Regions from separate parts of the Pseudomonas sp. AG1028 genome, predicted to be linked through region 2. Evidence: predicted binding sites of a transcription regulator. Region 2 holds the regulator's gene; each other region holds the start of a gene.
The links. The regulator sigma-54, encoded in region 2, starts transcription at its own class of promoters, with help from an activator protein. The targets are predictions, from matches to a motif close to ANTGGCATNNANNTTGCTNT.
Positions count from the first base shown of each region.

Region 1: a site for sigma-54 is predicted at 1,700-1,719, ahead of nirB (nitrite reductase large subunit NirB). Genes of this name have one in related genera too.
Region 3: a site for sigma-54 is predicted at 2,203-2,222, ahead of glnK (P-II family nitrogen regulator). Genes of this name have one in related genera too.

Region 1 is NZ_VIVP01000003.1:338,614-343,647, forward strand. It holds gene ada (bifunctional DNA-binding transcriptional regulator/O6-methylguanine-DNA methyltransferase Ada) at 1-232, opposite strand, end outside; gene FB481_RS06795 (PA4780 family RIO1-like protein kinase) at 405-1,292, shown strand; gene nirB (nitrite reductase large subunit NirB) at 1,887-4,445, shown strand; gene nirD (nitrite reductase small subunit NirD) at 4,445-4,825, shown strand.
Region 2 is NZ_VIVP01000001.1:200,881-205,914, forward strand. It holds gene ptsN (PTS IIA-like nitrogen regulatory protein PtsN) at 1-440, opposite strand, end outside; gene hpf (ribosome hibernation-promoting factor, HPF/YfiA family) at 456-764, opposite strand; gene FB481_RS00860 (RNA polymerase factor sigma-54) at 853-2,361, opposite strand; gene lptB (LPS export ABC transporter ATP-binding protein) at 2,524-3,249, opposite strand; gene lptA (lipopolysaccharide transport periplasmic protein LptA) at 3,252-3,800, opposite strand; gene lptC (LPS export ABC transporter periplasmic protein LptC) at 3,787-4,356, opposite strand; gene FB481_RS00880 (HAD family hydrolase) at 4,366-4,887, opposite strand; gene FB481_RS00885 (KpsF/GutQ family sugar-phosphate isomerase) at 4,887-5,034, opposite strand, start outside.
Region 3 is NZ_VIVP01000003.1:169,428-174,461, forward strand. It holds gene FB481_RS05985 (YifB family Mg chelatase-like AAA ATPase) at 216-1,706, opposite strand; gene FB481_RS05990 (accessory factor UbiK family protein) at 1,741-2,013, opposite strand; gene glnK (P-II family nitrogen regulator) at 2,414-2,752, shown strand; gene FB481_RS06000 (ammonium transporter) at 2,793-4,109, shown strand; gene FB481_RS06005 (ammonium transporter) at 4,228-5,034, shown strand, end outside.

The sequences.
Region 1 (5,034 bases), on a different contig from region 2:
CGAGCTGTTCGGCGGGGCTTGCACCCTGGGGCGTGCAGCGCTTGCAGGGTCGGTATCCCGCCGCTTCTGCCTGCGCCGGGCCGTCATGGAAACTGACGTTGTCACGGCGTGGTCGACGCGCCGGGCAACTGGGCCGGCAATAGATACCGGTCGAGCGCACGGCGAAGACGAATTGACCATCCTGGGCGGCGTCGCGCTCGCACACGGCTTGCCAACGGCGTTCTTCGGACATGTCGATCTCCTGTAACGGTATCTGGATTGTCGGTATCCGCCGGCGTGGGCGCCAGTGCCAATCGCGCTTTCAAAGCCGATCGTCCGGCGCATTTTCCCCATGGGCTGGGCGCTGCCCCAGGATTGCCGTATAAAAGGGCCGCATAGCCCACCGAGGACCCCAATAAAAGCTGATGAAGACGCCAAAACGCATTGAGCCCCTGGTCGAGGACGGCCTGGTGGACGAGGTGATTCGCCCTTTGATGAGCGGCAAGGAAGCAGCGGTCTACGTGGTGCGTTGCGGTTCCGAGTTGCGTTGTGCCAAGGTCTACAAGGAGGCCAACAAGCGCGGGTTCCGCCAGGCCGCCGAGTATCAGGAGGGCCGCAAGGTACGCAACAGCCGCGATGCCCGGGCCATGGCCAAGGGCTCCAAGCACGGGCGCAAGAACCAGGAGGAGAACTGGCAGAACGCCGAGGTGGCGGCCCTGTTTCGTCTGGCCAATGCCGGCGTGCGGGTGCCCAAGCCCTACGACTTCCTCGATGGCGTGCTGCTGATGGAGCTGGTCACCGATGGCGAGGGCGACGTGGCGCCGCGCCTCAATGATGTCGACCTGCACCCCGAGGACGCCCGCGAATTTCACGCCTTCATGATCGAAGAAATCGTCAAGATGCTGTGTGCCGGTCTGGTGCACGGCGACCTGTCGGAATTCAACGTGCTGCTTGGCCCGGAGGGCCCGGTGATTATCGACCTGCCCCAGGCGGTGGATGCGGCGGGCAACAACCACGCCTTCAAGATGCTCGAGCGTGACGTCGGCAACATGGCGGCCTACTTCGGCCAGTTTGCCCCGGAGCTCAAGTACAGCAAGTACGCCAAGGAAATGTGGGCGCTCTATGAAGAAGGCAAGCTGACGCCACAAAGCGTGCTTACTGGTGAATTCAAGGACTCGGAAGACGAAGCTGACGTCGACGCGGTGATGCGCGAGATCAAGGCCGCCCTGGCCGATGAAGCACGCCGCCAGGCTGCGCTGAATGCCGAAGACGAGCCCAAGGATCGCGAACCGCCACCACCGTGGGAGCGTTGACAGGCGACATGCTGTTACCTGGCGCCTAGCCGGCATTCTGCGGCTTTGGCTTCTAGGTGGAGGAAGCTGCCGGTGAGCGGAACACTTTTGTAGGAGCGGCTTTAGCCGCGAGCTCGTTGTTTGCCTTGATAAAAAGCTCGGGGCTAAAGCCCCTCCTACGCGTTACGCGAACGGCCGCTATTGCCTTGAAGTGACCATAGGCCTGGCGAGACGCCTCCAGCGCCGATCCGGACTTGCTCCCGAGTTCATGGGCAATGGCCGAGCGTAGTGAGGCGCGCTCTGCCTGCTCTGAAATGGTGAGCTTCGGCGTCGGTCGCCTCATATTGGTTCGTGACGGTCGCCGGCATTTCCTCTCATCAAAGGGCTGAAAGCCCCGTCCCTACTGTCCCTTCGGACATTCGAGAAGTCCTGGCATGCAACCTGCTATCGACCTTGTGCACCCATCAACAATGGGGCCTGTGAGCAGGCCATGACCTGACGCTCACCCCACATCACCGAATCCAAGGCAAAGACGCCTGAAGCTGACAACAGCTCCAGGCGTCTTTTTTTTGCGTTGCAGAAAACCGTGTTAGCGCAGCAGACAGAGGGCAGGCTATGAATTCCATCGTCACATCGATCAAGCGCGAGACCCTGATCGTCATCGGCAACGGCATGGTCGGCCACCACTGTATCGAGCAGTTGATCGCCAGTGGCGCGCTGCACCGTTATCAGGTGCACGTCTACGGCGAAGAGCTGCAGCGCGCCTATGACCGCGTACACCTGTCCGAATACTTCTCCGGCAAGGACGCCGAAGCCCTTGCCCTCGGCGAGGCCGATCTCTATGCCCGCAACGGCGTGCATCTGCACCTTGGTGAGCCGGTGCTGGAGATCGACCGGCAGAAGCGCGAAGTGGTCACCAGCCAGGGGCGTCGTGGCTACGACCGTCTGGTGCTGGCCACCGGGTCCTATCCGTTCGTGCCGCCGATCCCCGGTGCCGAAGGTAACTCGCGCCTGGTCTACCGCACCCTGGACGATCTCGACGGCATCCGCGCCGCCGCTGCGGGCGCGCGCCGCGGTGTGGTGGTCGGCGGCGGCTTGCTCGGCCTGGAGGCGGCCAATGCGCTGAAATCCCTTGGCCTGGAAGCTCATGTGGTGGAGTTCGCGCCACGCCTGATGCCGGTACAGCTGGATGTTGACGGTGGCGACGCACTGCGGGCGCGTATCGAGGCGTTGGGCGTGGGCGTGCATCTGTCACGCGCCACCCAGGAAATCGTCATCGGTGAGGAATACGCCTACCGTATGAATTTCAATGACGGTGAGTACCTGGAAACCGACCTGATCGTGTTCTCCGCCGGCATTCGCCCCCAGGACGCCCTGGGCCGCGCCGCCGGCCTGGACATCGCCCCGCGGGGCGGCGTGGTGGTCGATAACGACTGCCGCACCAGTGACCCGGCGATCCATGCCATCGGCGAATGCGCGTCCTGGAACGGCACGGTATTCGGCCTGGTGGCGCCCGGCTACAGCATGGCTCGCGCCGTGGCCGCGCAACTGGCCGGTGAGCCCCATGAACTGTTCACCGGCGCCGATATGTCGACCAAGCTCAAGCTGCTGGGCGTCGATGTCGGCTCCATCGGCGATGCCCACGGGGCCACGCCGGGCGCCAGGAGCTACCGCTACATCGACGAAGCCAACGCCAGCTACCGCCGCCTGGTGGTCTCGGCGGATGGCCAGCGGGTCATCGGCGCGGTGCTGGTCGGCGACAACAGCTATTACGACACCCTGCTGCAGTACGCTCAGAACGGCATCAAGCTGCCGGCCGATCCGTCGAGCCTGATCCTGCCGTTGTCCGACGGTGCGCCGACCCTGGGCGCCGATGCGTTGCCGGATACCGCGACCATCTGCTCCTGCCACAACGTCAGCAAGGGTGCGGTGTGCTGCCAGGTCGACGCGGGCATCACCGACCTCGGCGAGCTCAAAGCCATCACCAAGGCTGGCAGCGGTTGCGGCGGCTGCAGCGCGCTGCTCAAGCAGGTCTTCGAGCACGAGCTGAGCGCCCGCGGCGTGGCGGTCGACAAGAGCCTCTGCGAGCACTTCGCCCACACCCGCCAGGAGCTGTACGCCATCGTCCGCGTGGAGGGCGTGCTCAGTTTCGATGAACTGCTGGCCAAGCATGGCCGCGGCCACACCGGCTGCGACATCTGCAAGCCGGCGGTGGGCTCGATCCTCGCCTCGTGCTGGAACCAGCCGATCACCGACCCGGCGCTGATTCCGCTGCAGGACACCAACGACACCTTCATGGCCAACATGCAGAAGAACGGTACCTATTCGGTGGTGCCGCGCATTCCCGGCGGCGAGATCACCCCGGACGGCCTGCTGGCCATCGGCGCCGTGGCGAAGAAATACGACCTCTACACCAAGATCACCGGCGGACAGCGCATCGACCTGTTCGGCGCGCAATTGCATGAGTTGCCGGACATCTGGGGCGAATTGATCGCCGCCGGCTTCGAAACCGGCCACGCCTACGGCAAGTCGCTGCGCACCGTGAAGTCCTGCGTGGGCAGCACCTGGTGCCGCTACGGCGTACAGGACAGCGTCGGCATGGCGCTGCGCCTGGAGGACCGCTACAAGGGCCTGCGCGCGCCGCACAAGATCAAGTTCGCGGTCAGCGGCTGCACCCGCGAGTGCGCCGAAGCGCAGAGCAAGGACATCGGCGTGATCGCCACCGACAAAGGCTGGAACCTCTACGTGTGCGGCAACGGCGGCATGCGCCCGCGGCATGCCGAGCTGTTCGCCACCGACCTGGACGACGAGGCGCTGATCCGCACCATCGACCGCGTGCTGATGTTCTACATCCGCACTGCCGACAAGCTGCAGCGCACCTCGGTATGGCGCGAGTCGCTGGAGGGCGGACTGGATTACCTCAAGGCGGTGATCCTCGACGACAGCCTCAACCTGGCCGCTGAGCTGGAGGCGCAGATGCAACTGGTGGTCGACCGCTACGAATGCGAATGGGCGGGCGCCCTCAAGGACCCGGAGAAGCTCAAGCGCTTCCGCACCTTCGTCAACGACCGGCGCGCCGATCCGGACATCCATTTCGTCAAAGAGCGCGGTCAGCGTCGACCGATTACCGCCAGCGAACTCCACCTGATTCCCGTTACCGAGGAGGTGCTCTGATGAGCCAGCCCAACGCCGTGCGTGCCCAATCGCTTCCCGCCACCCAATGGCAACCGCTGTGCCGCAGCGCCGACCTAGTGGCCAACTCGGGTGTGGTGGCCTGGCTCGACGGGGCGCAGATCGCCCTGTTCCATCTACCCCACAGCGAAGCCGGCGAGCAGCTGTTCGCCGTGGAGAACCGCGACCCGAAATCCGGCGCCAACGTGATCGGCCGCGGCCTGATCGGCCAGATCAAGGGCGATCTAGTGATCGCCTCGCCGCTCTACAAGCAGCACTTCCGCCTGCGTGACGGCACCTGCCTGGAGTACCCGGAGCAGCGCCTGCGCGTGTGGCCGGTGCGTTTGAATGGCGACACCGTGGAAATTGGTCACGCAGGCTAGTGCGGCACGCGGCTCGTTTGCCTAAGTGATGGCGATACGTGAGCCTGCAGAAGGAGCGATGCGAGTCGATGACCGTTCTCTAGTTCGCTGTCATAGAGCCGTTTTCGCCGCGCTCTAGCGACTGGCCTGTTTGTCTCCAGCGCCCGTTATCAGCGGGATTGAGCCTGGTACCGCGTGCGAAATAACTTGTCGCAAATTGTCATATTGGT
Region 2 (5,034 bases):
ACGGTCTGGTATAGGGATTCGCTGTCTTGAGCCTGGCGAAGCCGTTCGCGGACATCCTCGCGGTCGAACATGCTGGCGATCTGGCGCAGCAGCTCGAGGTGCTCGTCGGTGGCCGCTTCGGGTACCAGCAGCACGAAGAGCAGGTCGACAGGGGCGCCGTCGATGGCATCGAAGTCGACGGCAGTGCTCAGCTTGAGCAGCGCGCTAATCGGCGTACTGCAACCGGGCAGGCGGCAGTGGGGAATGGCGATGCCATTGCCGAAGCCGGTGGAGCCAAGCTTCTCGCGGGCAATCAGGCTTTCATAGATGATCTGGCCGTCGAGATCGGGCAGGTCACGCGCGATTACGCTGGCTATCTGTTCGAGGACACGCTTCTTGCTGCCGCCCGGCACGTTCACCAGGGAACGGCCGGGGGTCAGGATGGTTTCAAGTCGGATCATAGGAGAAGGACGAACTCAGCGGGCCATTGCGCCCTGCTGGCGATCGAGCTGTTTTTCCTTGTGCTTGATAAGTTGGCGATCGAGTTTGTCGGTGAGTAGATCGATGGCTGCGTACATGTCGTCGTGCTCGGCATTGGCCACCACTTCGCCTCCTGCGATGTGCAAGGTGGCTTCGACTTTCTGCTTGAGTTTCTCGACCTCCAGGATGACCTGCACATTGGTGATCTTGTCGAAGTGCCGCTCGAGGCGCTCGAGCTTCTCTTCGATGTAGCTGCGTAGTGCGTCTGTCACATCCAGCTGGTGTCCACTGATGTTGACTTGCATACCGCTTCTCCTTGTTGCCGTGTGTGAGTGGCGGGTATCGAACCCACCGCAGGAACACTGGGGCGTCGCTTTCGCTACAAGGGCTCCCTTACATCAGTCGCTTGCGTTCGCTCGAAGGCGCTATACCGAGCGATTCACGGTACTTGGCGACTGTGCGGCGCGCCACTTGAATGCCCTGTGCTTCCAGTAAACCAGCGATCTTGCTGTCGCTCAATGGCTTTTTCGCATTTTCCGCTGCGACCAGTTTTTTGATGATCGCGCGGATCGCGGTCGACGAACATTCGCCGCCTTCGGAGGTGCTGACGTGGCTGGAGAAGAAGTATTTCAGCTCGTAAATGCCACGCGGGGTATGCATGTATTTCTGGGTGGTGACGCGGGAGATGGTCGACTCGTGCATGCCCACCGCCTCGGCGATGTCGTGCAGCACGAGAGGCTTCATTGCTTCGTCGCCGTAGTCGAGGAAACCGCGCTGGTGTTCGACGATCTGCGTGGCGACCTTCATTAGGGTTTCGTTGCGGCTCTGCAGACTCTTGATGAACCAACGTGCTTCCTGCAACTGATTGCGCATGAAGGTGTTGTCGGCACTGGAGTCGGCGCGCTTCACGAAGCCGGCGTACTGGGCGTTGACGCGCAGGCGTGGCATGGCTTCCTGATTGAGCTCGACCAGCCAGCGGTCGTTGTGCTTGCGCACGATCACGTCCGGCACCACGTATTCCGGCTCGCTGGATTCGATCTGCGAGCCTGGGCGGGGGTTGAGGCTTTGGATCAGCTCAATGACCGGGCGCAGCTCATCTTCCTTGAGCTTCATGCGGCGCATCAGCTGGCTGTAGTCACGGTTGCCGAGCAGATCCAGGTAATCACTGGTCAGGCGCTGTGCTTCCTTGAGCCAGGGCGTGGAGGCAGGCAGCTGGCGCAGTTGCAGGAGCAGGCATTCGCGCAGATCCCGCGCACCGATTCCCGAGGGCTCGAACTGCTGGATGCGGCGCAGCACGGCTTCGACTTCATCCAGCTCGACGTCCAGCTCCGGATCGAAGGAGTCGACGATTTCCTCGAGAGTTTCTTCCAGGTAGCCTTGGTCGTTGATGCAGTCGATGATCGTGACGGCGATCAGGCGGTCCTTGTCGGACATGGGCGCGAGGTTGAGTTGCCAGAGCATGTGGCTCTGCAGGCTCTCACCTGAGGACGTACGGGTAGTGAAGTCCCATTCATCATCGTCGTTGCTGGGCAGACTGCTGGCGCTGGTCTGATAGATGTCTTCCCACGCCGTGTCGACCGGCAGCTCGTTGGGAATGCGCTCGCCCCATTCGCCGTCTTCCAGGTTGTCGACGGTTTGTGGGGCTTCCTGGAAGCTCGGCTCCTGAAAGGTTTCTTCCTGAGCAGCAGTCGCGGTGGCGCTTTCGGCGCCATCGGCCATCGGGTCGGAATTGTCGAAGTCTTCGCCTTCTTCCTGACGCTCCAGCATCGGGTTGGATTCCAGCGCCTCCTGGATTTCCTGTTGCAGGTCCAGGGTCGACAGTTGGAGCAGGCGAATGGCTTGTTGCAGCTGCGGTGTCATCGTCAGCTGCTGGCCCATTTTCAGGACTAGCGATGGTTTCATTGCAGACCTTATCCGGCGTCTGTACGTAATCCACGACAGGGCGACGAAGCGCCACTAGGAAGCAAATTATATGCCTGAGTCCGAGCGCTTTGCCTAGCCCTGTTACCATTTCGTTGCCGCCAGGGTAACGGGCCTTTGCAAAGGATCATGAGGAGCTGTCCGCTAGAGGCGGAATTCGTGGCCCAGATAGACTTCCTTGACTACCTGGTTGGCGAGAATCGCCTCTGAATCGCCTTCGGCGATCAGTTGACCATCATTGACGATGTAGGCGGTTTCGCAAATGTCCAGGGTTTCGCGCACGTTGTGATCGGTGATCAGCACGCCAATGCCTTTGGCCTTGAGGTGGTGAATGATCTGCTTGATGTCACCGACGGAAATCGGATCTACGCCAGCGAAGGGTTCGTCCAGCAGGATGAATTTTGGCGAGGTGGCCAGGGCGCGAGCGATTTCCACCCGGCGACGTTCACCGCCGGAGAGGCTCATGCCCAGGTTGTCGCGAATGTGGGTGATGTGGAATTCCTGCAGCAGGCCTTCGAGCTCCTGCAACCGCTGCTCGCGGTTCAGGTCCTTGCGGGTTTCCAGGATCGCCATGATGTTGTCGGCGACGCTGAGTTTGCGAAAGATCGAGGCTTCCTGGGGCAGGTAGCCGATCCCTGCGCGCGCGCGGCCGTGCATCGGCTGATGGCTGACGTCCAGATCGTCGATCAGTACGCGGCCCTGATCTGCCTGAACCAGGCCGACGATCATGTAGAAGCAGGTGGTCTTGCCGGCGCCGTTAGGACCGAGCAGACCGACGATCTGGCCGCTGTCGATGCTCAGACTGACGTCGCGCACAACCTGGCGACCCTTGTAGCTCTTGGCCAGGTGCTGGGCTTTCAAAGTTGCCATGGTTATTGGCCCTGCTCGGCAGCCGGGGCTGCCTTTTTCTGCGGCTGAATCACCATGTCGATGCGTGGGCGCGGGCTCGACACGTTGGTGCCGGTGGCGCGACCAGCGTTGACGATCTGACGGCGCGTGTCATAGACGATCTTCTCGCCTTCAAAGGTGTTGCCTTCCTGTACGACCTTGGCCTGGTCGATCAGCACGATGCGCTCATTGGCCGCGAAGTACTGGATGGTCAGGCCGTATGCCTTAACGATCTGCTTGTCGACCGCCGGCTTCTGCTCGTAATAGGCCGGTTTGCCCACCGAGGTGAACACGTCGACATCGCCCTGGGCATTCTGGGTGATGGTCACCGTATCGCCGGTGATCTTCATGGTGCCCTGGGTGATGACCACGTCGCCGCGGTACACCGCGACGCCTTGTTTGTCGTCCAGTTCAGCGCTGTCGGCCTGCACGCGGATCGGCTGATCGCGGTCACTCGGCAGAGCCCAGGCGCTTACGCTTCCAAGCGTGGCGCCGAGGCTGAGAAGTAGGGGGAGGGTTTTAACGAACCTCATGCTGGCCTCTTACGTTGGACTGCAGGATCATCCTGCCGTCATTCAAGTACGCTTTCATTCCTTGTGCCGTGGTCACCCCATTGGCCGCGTCGATTCTAACGGCTTGCTGGGTCTGCGCATATTCCTTCTGTGGGAATACGGTCAGGCGGCTGGTGGTGAGTATAGTGGGGCGGCCCTTTTCGTCCGTGCGCTCGACGCGTACCTGATCGATCAGCTCGACTTCGTTGCCGTCAGGGCCGACTTCGCCACGGGCGCTGCGCACCTTCCACGGCAGGTCGGTGCCGCGAAACAGGTTCATGCGCGGCTCGGTCAGCAGGGTGGTGTCGGTGCTCTGCACGTGCTCGAGCTTTTCGCTGGTCATGTCGTTCTGCACCCGACCGTCAGGCAGGTACTGAATGCTGCGCGCATTGAGCGCATAAAAGTCGATCGGGTTTTCTGGCCCGGTGTGTTGCGGTGTACCGGAAAAGCTGTCCGGGTTGATGTTCCAATAGCCGGCCGCGACCACCAGCAGGGCGCCGAAGGTCAGCAGAACGGGAGTGAGGAGTTTGCGCAGCATTGTCAGGCCCTAGAGGTAGGCAGACTGGGCGGCGTCGAGCGTGCCCTGTCCGCGCATGATCAGTTCACAGAATTCACGGGCAGCGCCTTCACCGCCTCGTGCGCTTGTTACGCCGTGGGCATGCTCACGAACGAATTCGTTGGCGTTGGCCACAGCCATACCCAGGCCGACGCGGCGAATCACTGGCAGGTCCGGCAGATCATCGCCCAAGTAGGCGACCTGCTCGTAGCTCAGGCCCAGTTCGGCGAGCAGCTCGTCGAGCACGTCGAGCTTGTCCTCGCGACCCTGATACAGGTGCTGGATGCCGAGGTTCTGGGCGCGGCGTTCCACTACCGGGGTCTTGCGGCCGGTGATGATGGCGGTGCGCACGCCGGAGTTGATGAGCATCTTGATGCCCTGGCCATCGAGCGTATTGAATGTCTTGAATTCGCTGCCATCGACGAGAAAGTACAGTTTGCCGTCGGTCAGCACACCGTCGACATCGAAGACCGCAAGTTTGATCGCCTGAGTGCGTTTCAGTAGATCGCTCATCACATGACCCCCGCGCGCAGCAGGTCGCCCAGGTTGAAGGCGCCGATCGGAAAGCCCTTGGCGTCGATCACCACCAGCGCGCTGATCTTGTTGTCTTCCATGATCTTCAGGGCCTCGGCGGCAAGCATGTCGGCGCGGGCGGTCTTG
Region 3 (5,034 bases), on a different contig from region 2:
GCTAGCTCTCCTTGGTCGGAGTCAGTCCATGAATCACCCGCTCGCCGATCAGCTTTCGCTGGATCGCGGAAGGTGCACTGGAGATACGACTCGGTTTTCGGATGGCCGCCAAAAGCGGAAGGCCCGCAATTGTAGCACTGCCATTAGTCGGGGTTTTTGAACCTGTTTGTTATCGATAGGAAAGTGCTTCGTTTCGTTCAGCTTTTTTGTGCCGCTCACAGGCTGGTGCGGTACTGCAGCGCCTCGGCCAGGTGCTGTCGGCTGATCTGCTCTTGGGCCTGCAGGTCGGCTAGGGTGCGCGCTACCTTCAGCACGCGATGGGCCGAGCGCAGCGACAGGGTCAGGCGTTCGCAGGCGTGCTCCAGCCACTGGCGGTCGGCGTCGGCCAGCGCGCAGTGGGCGCGCAGCCCGGGCAGGTCGAGAAATGCGTTGGCGATGCCCTGGCGCTGCAGCTGGATATCCCGCGCAGCGGCGACACGGCTGGCCGCTGCTGCACTGGTGTCGCCGTTATCAACCGGGGCATCGAGCTGGGTGCTCTCCCGGGCCACGGTGATATGCAGGTCGATACGGTCGAGCAGCGGCCCGGAGAGTTTGCCCCGATAGCGCTGAATCTGCTCCGTGCTGCAGCGACAGCGCCCGCTGGGGTCGCCCAGAAAACCGCAGGGGCAAGGGTTCATCGCCGCTACCAGCTGGAAGCGGGCAGGGAAACTGACCTTGTCGCGGGCACGGGCAATTACAATCTGCCCGCTTTCCAGAGGCTCTCTGAGCACCTCAAGAACGCGACGGTCGAACTCGGGCAGTTCATCGAGGAACAGCACGCCGTGATGGGCGAGGGTGATTTCCCCAGGTTGCGGACGACTGCCGCCACCCACCAGGGCCGGCCCGGATGCGCTGTGGTGCGGATGGCGAAATGGCCTTTGCGGCCAGCTCTGCAGCGGCGTGTGGCTGGCCACCGAGCGAATCGCGGCGACCTGCAGGGCTTCCTCTTCGGTCAGTGGCGGCAGCAGACCGGGCAGGCGACTGGCCAGCAGCGTTTTGCCGGTGCCCGGGGGGCCACTCAGCAGCAGGTTGTGATTTCCTGCAGCCGCCACCAGCAGCGCGCGTTTGGCGGCGATCTGGCCCTGTACTTCGGCCAGGTCCGGATAGGGTTGGGTGTGGCGCAGCAAACCCTGGGGCTGGTAGGGCGACAGGGGTGTTTGGCCATTGAGGTGGGCGACCAGTTCCAGCAGGTGCTCGACCGCCAGCACGCTGAGGCCGGTAGCCAGGCTGGCTTCCTCGGCGTTTTCCTTTGGCACCACCAGAGTGCGACCGGCTTGTCGGGCGGCCAGCGCGGCGGGCAGCACGCCCTGCACCGGGCGGATCGCTCCCGAGAGCGCGAGCTCGCCGAGGCATTCCAGACTGGTCAGGGATTCGGCGGGTAACTGGCCACTGGCGGCGAGGATGCCCAGGGCGATAGCCAGATCAAAGCGGCCGCCATCCTTGGGCAGATCTGCCGGCGCGAGATTGAGGGTGATGCGGCGTGGCGGAAAGTCCAGGGCGCAGTTGAGGATGGCGCTGCGTACGCGGTCCTTGGATTCCTTGACGGCGGTTTCCGGCAGGCCGACCAGCGCCAGGGAGGGCAGGCCGTTGGCCAGGTGCGCTTCGACCGTAACGCTGGGTGCATCGACGCCGATCTGAGCGCGGCTGTGGACTATGGCCAATGACATCGATCACTCCTTGATCGTCTGCCGGCCGAGCGGATTACTCGGCCGGGGCGTGTTGCGTCGTTGCGGTGCGCGTTTCCAGTTCGGCGACCTTGGCTTCCAGCGCTTCGAGGCGCGCGCGGGTGCGGGCCAGCACGATCATCTGGCTGTCGAATTCTTCGCGGCTGACCAGATCCAGCTTGCTGAAGCTGCTCTGCAGCAGTGCCTTGAGCTGGGCTTCGATTTCACTGCGGGGCAGTGGGTTGTCACCGCTGAGCAGGCGACTGGCCTGGCTGCTGAGGGCATCGAGCAACGCTTTGGGTGGCAGCATGGGAACCTTCCAGAATGAGTTGGCGGCAGTGTAGCACGCCGGTTTTTGCCCACCGGTACAGTGACCTTGCACCAATGGTGTGCGTGACGCGGTGCGGTTTGGCGCTCTTCTGGTGCGATGGCTTTCGCGTGACGCCGATCACAACCGCCTGCAGGCCCGTAAGTTCCTGAAAAGCGGCGTTTTGCCGGTATTGGCAAGATTTCTGCTTAGAGGCTCATGACCCATGCACCGATGCGGTTCGGATGTCGCGAGCGGGCGGACGTGGTTCACCGGGAGCAGTCGGTGGTATCGGATCAGCCCGTCTTGGCAACCGATGCATACAAAAGCCAGACACTGAGCTTAGACTTGGGCCGGGGTAACAATTCCTGGGGCAAGTCCACCTTACACGGGAGAGAGTTTCATGAAACTAGTCACTGCCATCATCAAGCCGTTCAAGCTGGACGACGTCCGCGAATCGCTGTCGGAAATCGGGGTGCAAGGCATCACCGTCACCGAAGTGAAAGGCTTCGGTCGTCAGAAGGGTCATACCGAGCTGTATCGCGGCGCCGAGTATGTCGTCGATTTCCTGCCCAAGGTGAAGATCGACGTGGCTATCGCCGACGATCAGCTGGACCGCGTCATCGAGGCCATCACCAAGGCCGCCAACACCGGCAAGATCGGTGACGGCAAGATTTTCGTCGTAAACCTGGAACAGGCGATCCGCATCCGTACCGGCGAAACCGATACCGACGCGATCTAAAGCTCCGCCCCTACCCCCTTAACGTCCCAGGAGTTAAATCATGACTCTGCGAAAAATCGCAGGGCTTGGAGCCCTTTCGTCCCTGTTTTTCCCAAGCCTGGTCATGGCTCAGGAGAAAACCCTGAATTCCGGTGACACGGCCTGGATGCTGACGGCCACCGCGCTGGTGCTGTTCATGACCATTCCAGGCCTAGCACTGTTCTACGCCGGCATGGTGCGTTCCAAGAACGTGCTGTCGGTGATGATGCAGTGCTTCGCCATCACCGCGTTGATGTCCCTGTTGTGGTTCGCCTACGGCTACAGCCTGGCGTTCGACACCACCGGGATGGAAGCCGGCGTCACCAACTTCAGCTCCTTCGTGGGCGGCTTGGGCAACATGTTCCTCGGCAACCTGACCAAGGAATCGCTGACCTCGGCCTTCCCGGAAAGCGTATTCATTACCTTCCAGATGACCTTCGCCATCATCACCCCGGCGCTGATCGTCGGTGCCTTCGCCGAGCGCATGAAGTTCTCCGCGATGCTGGTGTTCATGACCGTGTGGTTCACCCTGGTCTACGCGCCTATCGCGCACATGGTCTGGAGTGGTGACGGTGCCCTGATGTGGGACTGGGGCGTGCTCGACTTCGCGGGCGGCACCGTGGTGCACATCAACGCCGGTATCGCCGGTCTGGTGGCGTGCATCGTGCTGGGCAAGCGCAAGGGCTTCCCGAGCGTGGCCATGGCGCCGCACAACCTGGGCTACACCCTGATCGGCGCGGCGATGCTGTGGGTCGGCTGGTTCGGCTTCAACGCCGGCTCCGCTGCCGCGGCTGACCAGACTGCGGGCATGGCCATGCTGGTCACCCAGATCGCCACCGCTGCTGCGGCCCTGGCCTGGATGTTCGCCGAGTGGGTCGCCCACGGCAAACCGAGTGCGCTGGGCATCGCCTCCGGCGTGGTTGCCGGCCTGGTCGCCATCACTCCGGCTGCCGGCACCGTCGGCCCGATGGGCGCGATGATCATCGGCCTGGCTTCCGGCGTGATCTGCTTCTTCTGCGCCACCAGCCTCAAGCGCAAGCTCGGCTACGACGACTCGCTGGACGTGTTCGGCGTGCACGGTGTGGGCGGTATCGTCGGCGCGCTACTGACCGGTGCCTTCGCAGCCCCGGCCCTGGGCGGTTTCGGTGAGGTCGAAAACATCGGCCTGCAACTGTGGATTCAGTTCAAGGGCGTCGCCGTCACCGTGATCTACACCGCCGTCGTCACCTTCGTGATCCTCAAGATCATCGATGCCGTGATGGGCCTGCGCGTGACCGAAGAAGAAGAGTCGGTCGGCCTCGACCTGGCTCAGCACAACGAGCGCGGCTACATCCTGTAAGTACCAGCGGCCCGCTGACTGTGGCGGGCCGACAGCACACGGAGTGCGCCCGGAGCCAACCCGGGCGCCTCGACCGCACAGCGCACCCCCCTGCGCAACGGCCTGAGGTGAATAAAAAATGGACAACACAGCACTGACTGCTCTGCAGTACGGTTTCGATACCTTCTACTTCCTGATTTGCGGCGCCCTCGTCATGTGGATGGCCGCCGGCTTCGCCATGCTCGAGGCGGGTCTGGTTCGGGCCAAGAACACCACCGAGATTCTCGCCAAGAACGTGGCGCTGTTCGCCATCGCCTGCATCATGTATCTGCTGATCGGCTACTACATCATGTATTCCAGCCCCGAGGGCGGCGTCCTGCCGAGCTTCGGTTTTCTGATCGGTGACGAAAACACCGTCGAGTCGGTACTGGCCGGTGACGAAGATGCCCCCTACTACGCCGCCCGCTCGGACTTCTTCTTCCAGATCGTGTTCGCCGCCACCTGCATGTCGATCGTTTCCGGCGCGGTGGCCGAGCGCATGAAACTCTGGTCGTTCATCGCCTTCGCGGTGGTGATGACCGCCGTCATCTACCCCGTGCAGGGCTTCTGGAAATGGGGCGGTGGCTTCCTCGACGCGGCCGGTTTCCTCGACTTCGCCGGCTCCAGCGTGGTGCACATGGCCGGCGCCGCCGCGGCCCTGGCCGGGGTGATTCTGCTCGGTGCGCGCAAGGGCAAGTACGGCGCCAACGGCCAAGTCAACGCCATTCCGGGCGCCAACCTGCCGCTGGCAACTCTGGGCATGTTCATCCTGTGGATGGGTTGGTTCGGCTTCAACGGTGGCTCGCAGCTGAAGATGAGCACCATCGAGGACGCCAACGCGGTGGCCCAGGTGTTCGTCAACACCAACATGGCAGCGGCCGGCGGCCTGATCGCCGCGCTGATCGTG